DNA from 3 places in the Paenibacillus sp. FSL H8-0259 genome. Region 2 is predicted to be linked to each of the others. Evidence: riboswitches for the same ligand, from Rfam matches in the RefSeq annotation. Region 2 holds a riboswitch; each other region holds the start of a gene.
The links. A riboswitch is a leader RNA that binds a small molecule or an ion and turns the genes downstream of it on or off. The one in region 2 is predicted to bind cyclic di-GMP.
Positions count from the first base shown of each region.

Region 1: it holds a riboswitch for cyclic di-GMP, as region 2 does, so the genes downstream of both, NSU01_RS03475 (transglutaminase-like domain-containing protein) here and NSU01_RS05495 (PA14 domain-containing protein) in region 2, are expected to answer to the same signal.
Region 3: it holds a riboswitch for cyclic di-GMP, as region 2 does, so the genes downstream of both, NSU01_RS02525 (choice-of-anchor A family protein) here and NSU01_RS05495 (PA14 domain-containing protein) in region 2, are expected to answer to the same signal.

Region 1 covers NZ_CP150147.1:802,841-808,533, reverse strand. The annotation lists rRNA gene NSU01_RS03480 (16S ribosomal RNA) at 211-1,768, opposite strand; gene NSU01_RS03475 (transglutaminase-like domain-containing protein) at 2,133-2,942, opposite strand; cyclic di-GMP riboswitch class I at 2,957-3,037, opposite strand; cyclic di-GMP riboswitch class I at 3,111-3,191, opposite strand; gene NSU01_RS03470 (class D sortase) at 3,319-3,972, opposite strand; gene NSU01_RS03465 (GtrA family protein) at 4,044-4,448, opposite strand; gene NSU01_RS03460 (glycosyltransferase family 2 protein) at 4,438-5,415, opposite strand; gene NSU01_RS03455 (phospholipid carrier-dependent glycosyltransferase) at 5,498-5,693, opposite strand, start outside.
Region 2 covers NZ_CP150147.1:1,283,946-1,289,638, reverse strand. The annotation lists gene NSU01_RS05495 (PA14 domain-containing protein) at 1-2,246, opposite strand, end outside; cyclic di-GMP riboswitch class I at 2,260-2,340, opposite strand; gene NSU01_RS05490 (sugar phosphate nucleotidyltransferase) at 2,478-3,851, opposite strand; gene NSU01_RS05485 (UDP-glucose/GDP-mannose dehydrogenase family protein) at 4,898-5,693, opposite strand, start outside.
Region 3 covers NZ_CP150147.1:582,603-588,295, forward strand. The annotation lists gene NSU01_RS02520 (hypothetical protein) at 1-2,251, opposite strand, end outside; cyclic di-GMP riboswitch class I at 3,121-3,210, shown strand; gene NSU01_RS02525 (choice-of-anchor A family protein) at 3,292-5,217, shown strand; gene tnpB (IS200/IS605 family element RNA-guided endonuclease TnpB) at 5,522-5,693, shown strand, end outside.

The DNA.
Region 1 (5,693 bases), 480 kb from region 2:
AAATTCGTTTCGGTATCCAGTTTTCAAGGATCAAGGTGCTGAAGTTTCGGGACAATCACGACTGTGATGTTCGAAAATTCAGACAATTTAAAGATGAGAGCTTAAACTCTCAAAACTGACCAACGAGTGAGTGTTTGAACCCTAAGGTTCGTTGTGGAAGCTTACGCTTCCGATTTGAATGTCACCGTTGCAGGTGACGATTCTCCATAGAAAGGAGGTGATCCAGCCGCACCTTCCGATACGGCTACCTTGTTACGACTTCACCCCAATCATCTACCCCACCTTCGGCGGCTGGCTCCCTTGCGGGTTACCCCACCGACTTCGGGTGTTGTAAACTCTCGTGGTGTGACGGGCGGTGTGTACAAGACCCGGGAACGTATTCACCGCGGCATGCTGATCCGCGATTACTAGCAATTCCGACTTCATGCAGGCGAGTTGCAGCCTGCAATCCGAACTGAGACCGGCTTTGCTGGGATTGGCTCCACCTCGCGGTTTCGCTTCCCGTTGTACCGGCCATTGTAGTACGTGTGTAGCCCAGGTCATAAGGGGCATGATGATTTGACGTCATCCCCACCTTCCTCCGGTTTGTCACCGGCAGTCACTCTAGAGTGCCCAGCACTACCTGCTGGCAACTAAAGTCAAGGGTTGCGCTCGTTGCGGGACTTAACCCAACATCTCACGACACGAGCTGACGACAACCATGCACCACCTGTCTCCGATGCTCCGAAGAGGGGCACTATCTCTAATGCTTTCATCGGGATGTCAAGACCTGGTAAGGTTCTTCGCGTTGCTTCGAATTAAACCACATACTCCACTGCTTGTGCGGGTCCCCGTCAATTCCTTTGAGTTTCAGTCTTGCGACCGTACTCCCCAGGCGGAGTGCTTACTGTGTTAACTTCGGCACCAAGGGTATCGAAACCCCTAACACCTAGCACTCATCGTTTACGGCGTGGACTACCAGGGTATCTAATCCTGTTTGCTCCCCACGCTTTCGCGCCTCAGCGTCAGTTACAGCCCAGAAAGTCGCCTTCGCCACTGGTGTTCCTCCACATATCTACGCATTTCACCGCTACACGTGGAATTCCACTTTCCTCTTCTGTACTCAAGTCACCCAGTTTCCAGTGCGCCCCCAGGTTGAGCCCAAGGTTTAAACACCAGACTTAAATGACCGCCTGCGCGCGCTTTACGCCCAATAATTCCGGACAACGCTTGCCCCCTACGTATTACCGCGGCTGCTGGCACGTAGTTAGCCGGGGCTTTCTTCTCAGGTACCGTCACTCCGGTAGCAGTTACTCTACCGGACGTTCTTCCCTGGCAACAGAGCTTTACGATCCGAAAACCTTCATCACTCACGCGGCATTGCTCCGTCAGGCTTTCGCCCATTGCGGAAGATTCCCTACTGCTGCCTCCCGTAGGAGTCTGGGCCGTGTCTCAGTCCCAGTGTGGCCGTTCACCCTCTCAGGTCGGCTACGCATCGTCGCCTTGGTGAGCCGTTACCCCACCAACTAGCTAATGCGCCGCAGGCCCATCCCCAAGTGGCAGATTGCTCCGCCTTTCATTCTCTCTTCAGGAGAGGAAAGAAATTATCCGGTATTAGCTACCGTTTCCGGTAGTTATCCCAGTCTTGAGGGCAGGTTGCCTACGTGTTACTCACCCGTCCGCCGCTAAGCATGAATGGAAGCAAGCTTCCATTCAAACTCCGCTCGACTTGCATGTATTAGGCATGCCGCCAGCGTTCGTCCTGAGCCAGGATCAAACTCTCCAAATTGTATTTAGAAAGAGCGATTGCTCATTTTGAAACATCTGACGAGAATTTTCATTCTCTATTTTGGAAGTCACTTTCGTGATTTCCGATACTCACTCGTTGTTCAGTTTTCAAAGATCAAGCTCGTTGTCAGCGCCGCTTACCGCGTCACCAGCAACTCTTATAATATATCACATTCATTCGAGTAATGCAAGCTTTATTTTGAAATCACTTATTTAAGCCATTTCTTATTAAGTTTGCCGCTCCAACAACGCTTATTTATAATACCCTATCTCTCTACCAAAAAGCAACCTTTTCCAAAATAAAAATAACCCGCTTAATTACTAAGCGGGTTATCCTCAATGAAACTATGAATGCATCTGTGCTCTTAGTAGAACTTAGCTGCAGTATATTTACTTGCTACTTTAACCAGATCTGCTGTTTTGCTGTTCTTGGCAAGTCCAGCATCAACTGTAGTATCAATAGTTACCCATTTGCCATTAAGGAACACTTCATTCCAAGCGTGGTAAGAAGTCACATAACTTGTGTTACCCATAACCAGTTTGGTAGGAATGCCTTCACTGCGAAGCATAGTAGCGAACAAGGAAGCGTAATCGTAGCAGATCCCCTTCTTGGTAGCCAAGGTGCTGTCGTTGTTAGGGATGTAATCTGTAGTAACACTGGAAGCCAGGGAATAATCATATTTCACATTGGCTACGATATAATTATAGATAGCCTTCACTTTGTCTTCATCTGATGTCAAACCTTGTGTAAGCTGTGTTGCTTTCAGAACTGCTTTATCGGAAGAACTCCATTTAACATTCTGTACAGAGCTCAGATATACGGCGTTGGCGTTGCTCAGGCTAAGATCTACCGTCTCGGAAGAGATTACTTTGTATTTGTTGCCGGTAGTGTTCTCAAGTACGGAAACCTTGTATGAACCGTTACCTTGTTGAAGCGGGAATGTTTCAGTTGGTTTGGAAGTGTATAAGTTGTAGGTGTAGCTGTTATTATCTTTGGTGATCATCAGCTTAATCTTCTTATCCTTAGGAACATTATAAAAAACTCCGATAACACCCTGATCAAGTTGACCTATGTTCAACCAGCTTGCATCTGCATTAGCAGCTTGAGCTGTACCTGTCTGCACCGACGTAACCACTACGAATAGTGTAACCAACATTAAATAGAACTTCTTCATTGGATAAAACCCCTTTCGGTAGCTGGCTGCCATCCTTACGGGAAGGCCCTTTAGCTTTGCGTCCCTACCTTTCGATAGGTTTGCCGTTATCGTATAAGCTTTATCTGTCCTTGCTTCTACCATAAAATGCTAGATTCACAATAAGAACAAACAAAAAAAGCCTCTTCATTCGGTAGCTGGCTGCCATCCTTACGGGAAGGCCCTCTAGCTTTGCGTCCCTATCTTTCGATAGGTTTGCCGTTTATCGTGTATTAGCTTTGTATAGTTATATCTTACCATATCTATTTCTATTATCAAGACCTAAATCACTAGATTTCCGCGAAAACAAATAAAAATTTTAAGTATTTTAAGTTTTTCCGTCATTATTCTACAAACATCACGATAACTTTGCGTGAATGATAAGTCTATGCGTTGGATTCACCAGCGGATCACAAGTAATGAGTGTTAGAATCTTGTCATCCTTATTCCCTTTCAATACGGATACATCGGTTGGTTCCACAATAGTTACATCATAAACTACATAATTGTATACCTGCTTGCCGGTTGTAACGGAAATAGTGTCCCCGACTCCAACTTCATTCAATCTGTTGAATAGCCTTCCCGTAGTTCTTGATCTATGCGCTGCAATTGCAGCATTTCCAGCAGAGCCAAGCGGAGCCGTCTCCTTCATATGCGCAGCAGCATGCTTCATATTCGCCTTGGTGGCGCCTTCCAGCACAGGCAGCTTCAGATCTATTTTGTCGATTTCGATGATTGCCATCACCTTGCCTCCGACTTCAATCTCAGGCGCAGCAGAGGGTTCTGGCTCTTCCGCAGCCGACTCATCCGCCAGCAGCTGGGTTACTTCCGCGTAAGGCTTACTTAGATCAGCACTGGCCGGAGCTGACGCAGACGGAACGATTTCACTGTAGGCCTGTTCAGCCTCTTCCAGCAGCTTTTGCTGCTGACGGTCATTGTACCATTCGCTTCCTTTGGGATAGAGCATAATAAGCACCCCGGCAAGTATAATCAAATAGGATAATTTCCGCATGACAATCGCCTCCGTAATATAGAATAGATGTTACCCTTCCGGAATAATTAAGAAGCAATGCTTCTTAATTATCAGAATACCCATTTCCGGCTTCCGAAGAAATTAATGATCACCGTAACAAATGTGACCAGCACTTTGGCGACCAGCACTTGAATACCGAGAGAATCGGTCAATATATGAATCAGCAGCACCGATATACCCAGCACCAACAGATTCAGCACGATAAACCTGATCAGCTGCATCCGGTCGAAGCCCTCTTTATTGCCTCTGTCCCGATCACGGAAGGTTACCTTTTTGTTCCAGAAGAAGCTGTTGGCCGTACCGGCGCTGTAGGAAATAATCTGCGCAGGGGTGTTGATCATCCCAAGGGAATGCAGCAGTGTGAATACAGCAAAATCAATCAGTGTATTCAGCAGGCCTACCGCATTGAATTTCAGGAACTGGATGAACCCCGCACTCCATTTCTTATCTGGCATAATCGCTTTCCTTCCGCGTGTCTTCTATTTCCGCATCCGGATAGCCTTTGGTCTCACGTACAATATAGAGCGGTCTGTCCTTCGACTCATCATAGATCCGTCCGATATACTCACCAATTACCCCCAGCAGCATCAGCACAATCCCGTTGAAGAGCAGGTTCACGCCGACTATAGATGCCCATCCGGGTACGGTCCAGGAGGTAAAGATTTTTTGGAACAATACCAGGAACAGATAGATGAAGCTGGAAAAGGACAGAAAGAATCCGATATAGGATGCGATTTTGAGCGGTTTGTGGGAAAAGGAGGTGATGCCGTCGAGCGCAAACCGGATCATTTTCTTGAGCGGATATTTCGTTTCCCCGGCAAAGCGCTCCTCCCGCACATATTCTACCATGGTCTGCCGGAAGCCTACCCAGCTTACCAGACCCCGGACATACCGGTTCTTCTCCTTCAGACCGCGCAGCACATCACAGACTTTACGGTCGATCAGCCGGAAGTCCCCGGTATCGGTAGGGATTTCAACACTGGTCATACTGCTGAGCAGGCGGTAAAAGATCTTAGCGGTGACTTTCTTGAAGAAAGTCTCCCCGTGACGCTTCAACCGCTTGGCATACACGACTTCGTAGCCCTCTTTCCACTTGGCAATCATCTGCAGAATAACCTCAGGAGGATCCTGGAGGTCTGCGTCAATCACCACGACTGCCTGGCCTTCGGCATAATCCATACCAGCCGTAATCGCCACCTGGTGGCCGAAATTACGGGAGAAGTCGATCAGCTTGACATGCTCATCCCGGCTGCTGATCTCGCGCATGATCTCCGCCGTGCGGTCCCGGCTACCGTCATTGACGAAAACCAGTTCATAGGAATCACCGCAACCATCCATTACTTTTTTGAGCCGCTCATAGGTTACCTGAATGACTTCCTCCTCATTGAACATGGGGACAATTACACTGTATCTGGCTTTCACCTTAGTTCCTCCTATAAGTTTCTACGAGATACCCCGCAATAAAACTGTCTTCTGAAACATATGCCTTCTTAAATAGCGCCCCCTAGAATACCCAGGAAGGGAACCAGCGCAGTACAGTATTTATATAACTGCTGTTAACCTGCATTCCGGACAACACCGGATAGAACATTACAAACAGGATGGCTGCAGCAGCCACATAGGCATACCGCAGATATTTGGCGTCGCCGAATCTGCTGTCAAGCAGCTTCAGGATATAGACAACCGACAGAATCATAAAT
Region 2 (5,693 bases):
CCATTGATCCGTACGCGGATGCCGTCATCTGAAGTGGTATAAATCTGATAAGTCTCAGTGTATAGCGGCTTGAGCTTACCGCTCCAGCGTACAGAGAAGAAATCTATGCCGATTGCGGCATCCGGCGTGCCTTGACGCCAGTTGAAGTCAAGCACTGCATCGGTACGTACCACTGCCGGAGCACCAGACAACGTCATATTATTGAAATATTCCGCAACCAGCCCATTCGCCGCAGGAGCCTCGGCCGTAAGATTCTCCGGTAATGGAGCTTCTGCCGGCGTCGGTACCGCTGTTGGCGTTGGTGCCGCTGTCGGCGTTGGTGCCGCTGTCGGCGTTGGTGCCGCTGTTGGCGTTGGTGCCGCTGTCGGCGTTGGTGCCACTGTCGGCGTTGGTGCCGCTGTCGGCGTTGCTGTTGGCACCGGTGTTGGTGTTGATACTGGTAACGGCGTTGCTGTTGGTACTGGTGTTGCAGTCACAGCCGGAGCATCCAAAGCTGCTTTGCTGGCTGAAGAAGCAGCCGTGTTCACAAATAACGCGCTTGTAGGGACAGTTGCCTTCGCCTGGCTTGGACTCTGCCACATCAGGCGGATATTGGCATCGCCGGCATTCTCGTAATACTCCACTTTGATATCATACAGCCGGCCTGCCTGCAGGTTTATGCTTCCTGTACGCTCGGTACCGCTCTGTTTGGTCCAGCTGTCGATTACAGCTGTGCCGTCAATATAGACGCGGATACCATCATCGGATGTAGTGATAATCTGATAGGTTTCACTGAAAGAAGGTTTGATCTGACCCGTCCAGCGTATGGAGAAGCTATCCACTCCAAGCTTGGCATCCGGCGCTGCCTGGCGCCAGTTAAAGTTCAGCAGCGCATCATTCCGGACCAGAACCGGAGTGCCCGAAAGCGTCATGTTCTTGTAGTATTCTCCCTGAAGACCATTCTGAACGACGGGGGCCGTCACAGAATCATTGGAAGCAGGGGGCGGCGTCAGTATCGGTATTGGCATTGCAGTCTGTACCGGCGCTGGTGTTGCTGTTGGAACTGGCGTTGGCGTTGCTGTCGGTACCGGCGTTGGTGTTGCTGTTGGTACTGGCGTTGGTGTTGCTGTTGGTACCGGCGTTGGTGTTGCTGTTGGTACTGGCGTTGCTGTCGGTTCCGGCGTTGGCGTTGCTGTTGGTTTCGGCGTCGCCGTAGCAAATGTGCCTGCTTTATAATCGTCCCGGGTCACAGTATAGCTGTCGCTCATGAAACCTTTGATGGTAGCAACTGTGTTGGTTTCATACAGCATTTTTCCCCAGCTCATCATATATACCCAATTTTTCTGTGAGAGTTGCAGCTTTGCTGTGCTTGGCATTTGTCCATTCTCGCCAATGGCAATCGGTTTGCCATTCGCAAGTGCGAGCAGGCTGTCATGATATTTATTCATATAATCGTTCTCATATATATCTGCCGCGAGTACATCCACCTTGTCAGCCCCCGGGTAGGTCAGCGCATAAGGATCAGACCAGGCATTGGGTGCATTGGGGTTCCATACCCACAGCAGGTTGTTTAATTTATGAACGTTTACGAAACGGTCATACATAATATTCCAAAGCGCAGCAAAGTTATTTTTCTTCCCCCACCAGAACCAGTCACCGTTCATTTCGTGGTAAGGTCTCCAGAGTACGGGAACACCAGCATCCCGCAGGCTTTTAAGTGAAACTGCCACTTTGTCCAGATCTGCAATCAATGCAGTGTACTGTGTTGTACCCGGAGTAATATATTTATTGAATTCCGCCTGGCTCAGCGGTTTCTGAACATTGGACCAGAGGTATGCGGTACCGGGCAGATTCTCATGAAAAGTCATGGCTACAATGCCGCCGCCCTTATACCAGTTGATCGCGCTGTTCACAACATTTCTGCGTTGCGCCGCTGCTGTACTTTCCGATTGCCCGCTGATTACGCCCAGTTCATAGCCGTGAAGAGCAGCATATTGTCCGCTGGTTCCTTTCAGCTTGTTGCTGAATTCGTCCGGACTTTCCAGATAGTCATGTTGGCCGGTAATAATGCCTTTTCCAGTGATAGAATACAGATCATCCAGCAATCTGACTGCTTCGGTTGAAGCCTCCGGATTAACGGGCGCTTTGGAACTAGACGCAGCTTCTGCAGATGAAGGCATTCCGCCGAGTCCCAGAGGTACTGCAGTCAATAAAAGGGCCAGAGACAGCACAGTGCACAGCAAACGAGACTTACGGTAAGTTATCAAAATCCATCTTCCTTTCGGTAGCCAGGCTGCCACTCTTGCGAAGGCCCTATAGCTTTGCGTCCCTATCTTTCGATTAGGTTTGCCTTTGTCGTATTGGAAGGATTAATCCCTCTTACCGTAAGTATCGTCCCTATTTAGTTTTAATTTAGAGCAAAAATGAATTTTTCTTAATAAATGGTTCTTAATACCTGTTTTGGATTTGTAACAATTGGTTATATAGATAGATTAGACCTATGAAATGAATTGCTGCAAGGCGATATCTTCCCAATCCAAGGTGATTCGGATGTTATCTTCCTCCACCAGCTCAGAGCCGGTCTGCACTTCGATAAATTCCATATCTGTCAATGCCAGGATCGCATGCTTGGTGCCTTCCGGAATCCGTACGACATCCCCCGCCTTCACATTATGCATTTTCTCATTGAGCACAATGCTGGCTTCACCGCTGACAATGGTCCAGATTTCACTGCGTTTGTGATGCAGCTGATAGCTGATATTTTTACCTTCAGAGATAAAGATTCGCTTCGTCAGCACCTCATTGCCTTCCGCATATTTCACATAATCAATTACCTTGTAGTGGCCCCAGCGGCGTTCTTCGTACATCGGTCTTTGTTCAAAAGATTTCAGCACTTCTTTAATGCGCGGGCTCTCCGCCTTGTGCGTAACCAGAATTCCGTCCGGGCTGGCGGCGATAATCAGATCCTTCGCTCCGATCACGGTGATCGGAATGTCCAGCTCGTTGATCAGGCAGGTGCCTTCGGAATCTGCAGTGACGAAGCCTTTGCCGACATGATTGCTGGTCATTTCTTCAGTCAGCGTGTTCCAAGTGCCCAGATCCTTCCAGAATCCGGCGTAAGGCTGAACCACGATATTCTCTTCTTTTTCCACCACTTCGTAATCAAAACTGATGGAAGCCAGCAGTTTATACTGCTTCTGCAGTTCCTCATAGTTCAGCGGCAGTCCTTTGCGCTGCAGAATATCCAGCAGATAACCTAGACGGAAAGCAAACACGCCGCAGTTCCAGAGCGCGTTCCGGCTGATCAGCTCCTCAGCCTGCTTGCGGTCCGGCTTCTCCTGGAAGTGGCTCACCTGCAGATACCCGCTCGCCCCCGCTTCGGCGCTGGTAGGAATGATATAGCCGTATTTCTCGGAGGCATGCTCCGGAACTACGCCCATCAGCGCCAGATTGGCGCCGCTCTCCAGCATCGTGCTCTCCAGCTGCAGAACGGTTTCGAAGAAGGACGACTCCACATAAGGATCGACGGGCAGGATGGCTACCGTCTCGCTTGGTGAAACACCGGCGACCGAATACAGATAAGCTGCTGTCAGTGCGATGGCAGGGAAGGTATCGCGCCGCTCCGGCTCAACGATAATCGGCACCCCGCTGCCCAGCTGGCTCTGAATCATCTCTACCTGGCTGCGGCCGGTAGCCAGGTAGGACGATTCCGCCATCCCTGTCTCCTGCAGCTGTCTCCATACCCGCTGTACCATGGATTCCGGTTCACCTGCCGGGCTTTCCAGTACTTTCAGAAATTGCTTCGAACGTGAATCATTGGACAAAGGCCAGAGCCGTTTACCAGAACCGCCTGATAGAAGTACTAGTTTCATAAGTGAACCCTCCTAAGTTTATATGATGTCGCGAAAATATCGGATTGTTATTGGGAGCAGGCTGCGTTTGCTTAAGCCTAAAGGCGGCTGTTATGAGGGTCACTGCAAGGAATGTTTGGACTTTCGGCCGCTGTTGTCTCCAGATTTCCTGATTTAAACCGCTTATCGCGGTAGAAATCCGGAGACAAAGGCGGACGCTAACGCTCCTACAGTTCCAAAATTCCTCTCCGTTCCATTACATAACAGCTGGCTTATTCGCTTCGCCCGCAGGCTAAGCTCCCGGCTAAAGATCCGGCTATTGCCGCTTGGTTGAGCGGCAATTGAATCAGCTGCTGCCGCTTGTTGTTGCGGCAATTGAACCTGCGGCTGCCCCGCCTGCTTTTGCGGCGGCAAGGCCATTCACGCTTGTTCCAAGGCGGCGCCGCTCAACTAAGCGGCGGTGAGAGATTTAAGGGATTAAATGCATCTTGTTCCAAGGGATTTCCGCTCGCTGTAGCAGCGAAGGGGAAACATAACACTCTTGTTCCAAGGTTTTACGTTCACTTACGCGGCGGTGGAATCAAGAGCACTAATGCCCCTCATTTCCTCCATTGGCCCACATCCGGTGCATTCAGAGGAATTTATCCCTTAATTTCCCCGTACAGCACACTTTCGGCGGAATTAGAGGGGTTTTTCCCCTTAATTTCCCCATACAGCACACTTTCGGCGGAATCAGAGGGATTTTTCCCCTTAATTTCCCCATACAGCACACTTTTGGCGGAATTAGAGGGGTTTTTCCCTTTAATTTCCCCGTACAGCACACTTTCGGCGGAATCAGAGGGATTTTTCCCCTTAATTTCCCCGTACAGCACACTTTCGGCGGAATCAGAGGGATTTTCCCCCTTAATTTCCCCGTACAGCACACTTTTGGCGGAATTAGAGGGATTTTTCCCTTTAATTTCCCCATACAGCACACTTTTGGCGGAATTAGAGGGATTTTCCCCCTTAATTTCCCCGTACAGCACACTTTCAGTGGGAGGCTGCGGGATCACTGATAGACCAAGAGCTTAGACCGCGCCAGCAACGCTGGCGGAGAATCCGCTAAGGCCGCCCATCTGCGGGCGTCCGACAGAATGATACTCCAGGCCGGTTCCTTCGATCTGCTCTTTGCTATAGACATTGCGGCCGTCGATCAACACCTGACGGCGCATGCTCTTCGCCAGCAGATGCAGGTCGATATCCTTGAACTGGCTCCAGTCGGTCAGGAGGCATACCGCATCGCTGCCTTCGGCAGCCTCTTCCGCCAGCCCGCACCAGCGGAGCTGCGGGTGATCATATTGCGCCCGGAAATTCTCGGCGGCAATCGGATCATAGAGCTTCACCGTGGCGCCTTCGGCTACCAGCGCTTCAACGATTTCACGGGCAGGCGCCTCGCGGACATCATCAGTGTTCGGCTTGAAGGCGAGGCCCCAGATGCCGATGACTGCGCCGCGCAGGCTGCCCAACGACTCATGGAGCTTGGAGATGATCATGAAGCGCTGGCCTTTATTGACCTCGACCACCGATTTCAGCAGCTTGAACTCGTAGTCCACGTTGCCGGCAATCTGGATCAGCGCATTGGTGTCTTTCGGGAAACAGGAGCCTCCATAACCGATACCGGCCTGCAGGAAGGTAGATCCGATTCTCCGGTCCATTCCCATGCCCTCGGCCACCTCGGTTACATCAGCTCCCACTTTTTCGCAAATATTGGCGATTTCGTTAATGAACGATATTTTAGTAGCCAGGAATGCATTTGACGCATATTTAATCATCTCGGCGCTGCGGATATCCGTGACGAACACATTGTCTGTGAAGCCCTGATGA
Region 3 (5,693 bases), 700 kb from region 2:
CGACAGTGAAACCAACACCGACAGTGAAGCCGACACCGACAGTGAAACCAACACCGACAGTGAAGCCAACACCGACAGTGAAGCCAACACCGACAGTGAAGCCAACGCCGACAGTGAAGCCAACACCGACAGTGAAGCCAACGCCGACAGTGAAGCCAACGCCGACAGTGAAACCAACACCGACAGTGAAGCCAACGCCGACAGTGAAACCGACACCAACAGTGAAGCCAACGCCGACAGTGAAGCCAACGCCGACAGTGAAACCGACACCAACGCCAACGGCAGCACCGACACCAACGCCGACGGCAACGGCGGCACCGACACCAACGCCAACGGCAGCACCAACACCAACAGCGGCACCGACACCTACACCAACGCCAACGGCTGCACCGACACCAACGCCAACAGCGGCACCGACACCAACGCCAACGGCAGCACCGACACCAACGCCGACGGCAGCACCAACATCAACGCCAACGGCAGCACCAACACCAACACCAACAGCGGCACCGACACCAACGCCAACGGCAGCACCAACACCAACGCCAACGCCAACGGCGGCACCGACACCAACGGCAGCACCGACACCAACGCCGACGGCAGCACCGACACCAACGCCAACGGTGACACCAACGCCAACGGCAGCACCGACACCGACGCCAACGGCAGATCCAACACCAACACCGACACCGACGCCAACGGCAGATCCAACACCAACACCGACACCAACGGCAGCACCAACACCGACACCAACGGCAGCACCAACACCGACACCAACGGCAGCACCGACACCAACGCCAACGGCAGCACCGACACCAACACCAACGGTAGCGCCGACCCCAACACCGACGGCAGCACCGACATCAACACCAACGCCAACACCAACGCCGACAGCAGCACCGACACCGACGCCAACGGCAGCACCGACAAACACCAACGGTAGAGCCAACACCAACGCCAACGGCAGAACCGACACCGACGCCAACGGCAGCACCGACACCAACACCAACGGTAGAGCCAACACCAACGCCAACGGCAGAACCGACACCAACACCGACAGCAGAACCGACACCAACACCAACGGTAGAGCCAACACCAACGCCAACGGCAGAACCGACACCAACACCAACGGCAGAACCGACACCAACACCAACGGCAGAACCGACACCAACACCAACGGTAGAGCCAACACCAACGCCAACGGCAGAACCGACGCCAACGCCAACAGTAGCACCGACGCCAACGCCAACTCCAACACCAACACCAACAGTAGAGCCAACACCGACACCGACACCAACGGCAACACCAACGGCAACACCAGTACCAACACCAACGGCTGAACCAACACCAACACCAACAACAGAGCCAACACCGACACCAACACCAACATCAACACCGACACCAACACCGACACCAACACCGACATCAACACCAACAACAGAACCAACACCGACACCAACAACAGAACCAACACCGACACCAACAGCAGCACCGACACCAACGCCAACGGCAGAGCCAACACCGACACCAACGGCAGAACCGACACCAACACCAACGGCAGAACCGACACCAACACCGACAGCAGCACCGACACCAACACCGACAGCAGCACCGACGCCAACACCAACAGCAGATCCAACACCAACACCAACGGTAGAGCCGACACCAACGCCAACGGCAGAGCCAACACCGACACCGACACCGACACCGACACCAACACCAACACCAACACCAACGTCAGAGCCGACACCAACACCAACACCAACACCAACACCAACACCAACACCAACACCAACACCAACACCAACACCAACACCAACACCAACACCAACACCAACACCAACACCAACACCAACACCAACACCAACACCAACACCAACACCAACAGTAGAGCCAACACCGACACCAACGGCAACACCAGTACCAACACCAACGGCTGAACCAACACCAACACCAACACCAACACCAACACCAACACCAACACCAACACCAACAACAGAGCCAACACCGACACCGACACCAACACCAACGGCAGAACCGACACCAACACCGACAGCAGCACCGACACCAACACCGACAGCAGCACCGACGCCAACACCAACAGCAGATCCAACACCAACACCAACGGTAGAGCCGACACCAACGCCAACGGCAGAGCCAACACCGACACCGACACCGACACCGACACCGACACCGACACCGACACCAACGGCAACACCAGCACCGACATTACCACCGACACCAGTGCCATCGTCTGCACCGCCCGTCTTTATTAATGTAGTGCCAACGCCGACTCCAATAATCGGCTATATTGTAAATCCGGATACCATAATCATTGATGATCCGCTGCCTTTGGGCCCTGTGGCAACAGCAACACCTCGGCCGTTAGTGGTGACACCAAGTCCAACCCTAACGCCAAGCCCAAGCGCAACACCAAGTTCAACGCCGATTGTGACAATCATTGATGAAGAGATTCCGTTAGGCAATGTACCTGCGGATGCCGCGCTCCCGAAGACTGGTGAGTCCAGTCCGGCTCCTTATTACTTAGTCGGTCTAGCCCTTGCAGGATTGGGAATATTCCTCGGCAGAAGATCCAGAACAGATAAACGTAAATAAATGCAATCCGTAAGATCCTTTCCGAAAGGCTGGCGATATCACCGCTAAATCGGGAAAAGGCTGCTTTGGGAGAAGACGTTCTCCTGAAAGCAGCCTTTTTCATATGGGATATACATTTGTTATTATGTTTCCTCTTAAAAGAAAATGTGCTAAGGAGAAAGAGGTGCGTCTTTAAGATCATGGGCCCTCATGTTTATATTAAAATTTGCAATATTAAAATTAGTTCTTTATACATGGTTCCAAAATATTCTTGTAGGTGCCATCGAGGGCGATGAGAGGATCGGGATTTAGGTGAAAAAGCTATAGATTCTTTAAAAAAACCTTTTGTAACAGTGCTTTGGAATGAATTAGCAGATATAATCTATTACCAGATGTTTCAAAGGATTTCATTGACAATCAGCCTTGATAGCGGATAAACTAAAAATAGTTCCAAAGTAACGAATGTCATAGACATTAGTATAAAAGTTTGATTTAGTACATAATTTCACAACCTAATCTTCCACTGACGTATAAACGCAAACCGTTCGAAAGGACGGGACGCAAAGTCCAGGAGTCTAAAGCGCGATGGAGCGCAATGATCGTCCGACTGCCGTAAAGAGAGCAATCCTCTTTCCGGCGGTCTTTTTTTGTTATATAAATGTGGCCTATATCTATATTAACTGTGAGGTGAGCTGTATGTTCCAATTAAAAAAATTCAAACGTCTTACGGTGTTCGGACTTATAGCAGTTCTGATTGTAGGAAGCGGCGGAATTATTTCACTGGGGAGCACCTCAGTTAAAGCCGAGGGCAACTCTTTGCCGGGCAATGCATCCAAGTATAATGTGTTCATCTTGGGAGATGTTGATGTTAAACATAGTGATATTGAAGGTAGATTAGCTGCCGGCGGAAACGTGAATTTAAATGTTAATTATTCTGTGGGACATAGTCTTACTAGTGAGGAAACGAAGGAAGCCTACTCTCTCATCGCCGGTGGTAATCTGTATTATTCCCAGGGAGAAACCGTGGGTGATGTAGTCTACGGGGGGAGTTATAGCGGCAGCGGCGGCCCGCGCGGGGGAACAGGAAGCTTACAACAACAAGTAAATGTTGTGGACTTTGCAGCCGAGTTCAGTTTGCTCCGTGAGAAATCTCAGCAGCTTGCTTCTCTGCCTGTTAATGGGGTTACCACTGCCAACTCCGGTAATTTCTTTTTGGAAGGTACAAATTCGGATGTTAACATATTTACTGTAGACGGCAGCAAGCTGTCTAGTGCAAATGAGTTGAGAATTAAGATTCCCGATGGCTCAACAGCTATAGTTAATATCTCCGGTACTTCAGTAACTATGAAGAATATGGGGACTGGAATTAATGGTAACGGAAATAAGGATAACGCTATGAACAGTAAAGTGTTATATAACTTCAGTCAAGCGACCAGTCTTCAAATCGAAGGTATCGGAGTTCTGGGATCTGTGCTGGCTCCATATGCCTCTATTCAATTTAATAATGGTCAAATCAACGGGAATCTGATCGGAGCTTCGCTCTCAGGATCGGGAGAATCCCACCATATACCTTATAAAGGCCAAGATCCGCCAACGGCAACGCCGACGCCACCGGCAACGACGCCGACGCCAACAGCAACACCAGCAGCGACACCGACGGCAACACCGGCAGCGACGCCGACGCCAGCAGCGACGCCGACGCCAACACCGGCAGCGACGCCGACGCCAACAGCAACGCCAACGCCAACGGCAACACCGGCAGCGACGCCAACACCAACGCCAACGGCAACACCGGCAGCGACGCCAACACCGACAGCGGCACCAACGGCAACACCGACAGTGGCACCAACGGCAACGGCAACACCGGCAGCGACGCCGACGCCAACGGCAACGCCAGCAGCGACGCCAACGCCAACGGCAACACCGGCAGCGACGCCAACGGCAACACCGGCAGCGACGCCAACGGCAACACCGGCAGCGACGCCAACAGCAACACCGACAGCGGCACCAACGGCAACACCGACAGTGGCACCAACGGCAACGCCGACAACAGCGCCAACGCCGACACCAACGGCAACGCCAACAACAGCGCCAACGGCAACGCCGACAGCGGCACCAACGGCAACACCGACAGCGGCACCAACGGCAACGCCGACAACAGTGCCAACGGCAACACCGGCAGCGGCACCAACAACAGTGCCGACCGCTGTACCGACAACAGCACCGACAGCAACCAGCACGAGCGTCTTTGTCCCAAGCTTCGTATTTCCGACATCAACCGCTCCGACAGTGATTGGGACTATTGTGACTGATACTGACACGACTATTATTGATGACCCGGTTCCTCTCGGGCCGGCAGCATCACCGGTTGTGACGGTGCTGACAACAACAGCGCTACAGCCAGTTGTGGAGGTTCCTGCACCTGGACCTTCACCTGTAGCAGGACCGGCACCTGAAGAAATCATTATCGATGACGAGATTCCTCTGGGCAGTGTGACTGCAGAGCAAACCCTGCCGCAGACGGGTGAATCAAGTCCTGCGCCGTACTATATTACGGGTGTTGTTCTTGCCGGTCTGGGCCTGCTTCTTAGAAGAACTGCCAGAGTGAACAAGCGCAAATGATTATGATTAAGCCGCTGTGTTTGGATGAGGGGGGCTGCCGGAGAGATTCTCCGGGAAGCAGTCTTTTTGTATACGGGGAGCGCATTCAATTCGTAGCTCACTACTTACACACACCAGGCAGCGCAGACTGACGGCAGTGTTTTTAGTTGGACGGATACCATGCTATACTATGCTCAAATTATTTATCTAAAAAAGCTGAGAATACTCCACCCTCGATAGGGTGGGGATGAATCAGCAGTTTTCGATTTCAAGACGAACATATGTGCTATAATATGAATGAGATCACTAAAAGGAGGTGTTGCACATGCTCGTGTCTGCGCAGGAGGTTTCTTCGAAACCCCTGGTTCATCAAGCCTATAAATATCGGATCTACCCCAATACAGAGCAAAAGCAACTCATTCGTCGAATGTTTGGCTGCTGCCGTTTTGTGTTCAATTACTTCTTGGAAGCTTGGAATCAAAGGTATGTGGAAACGG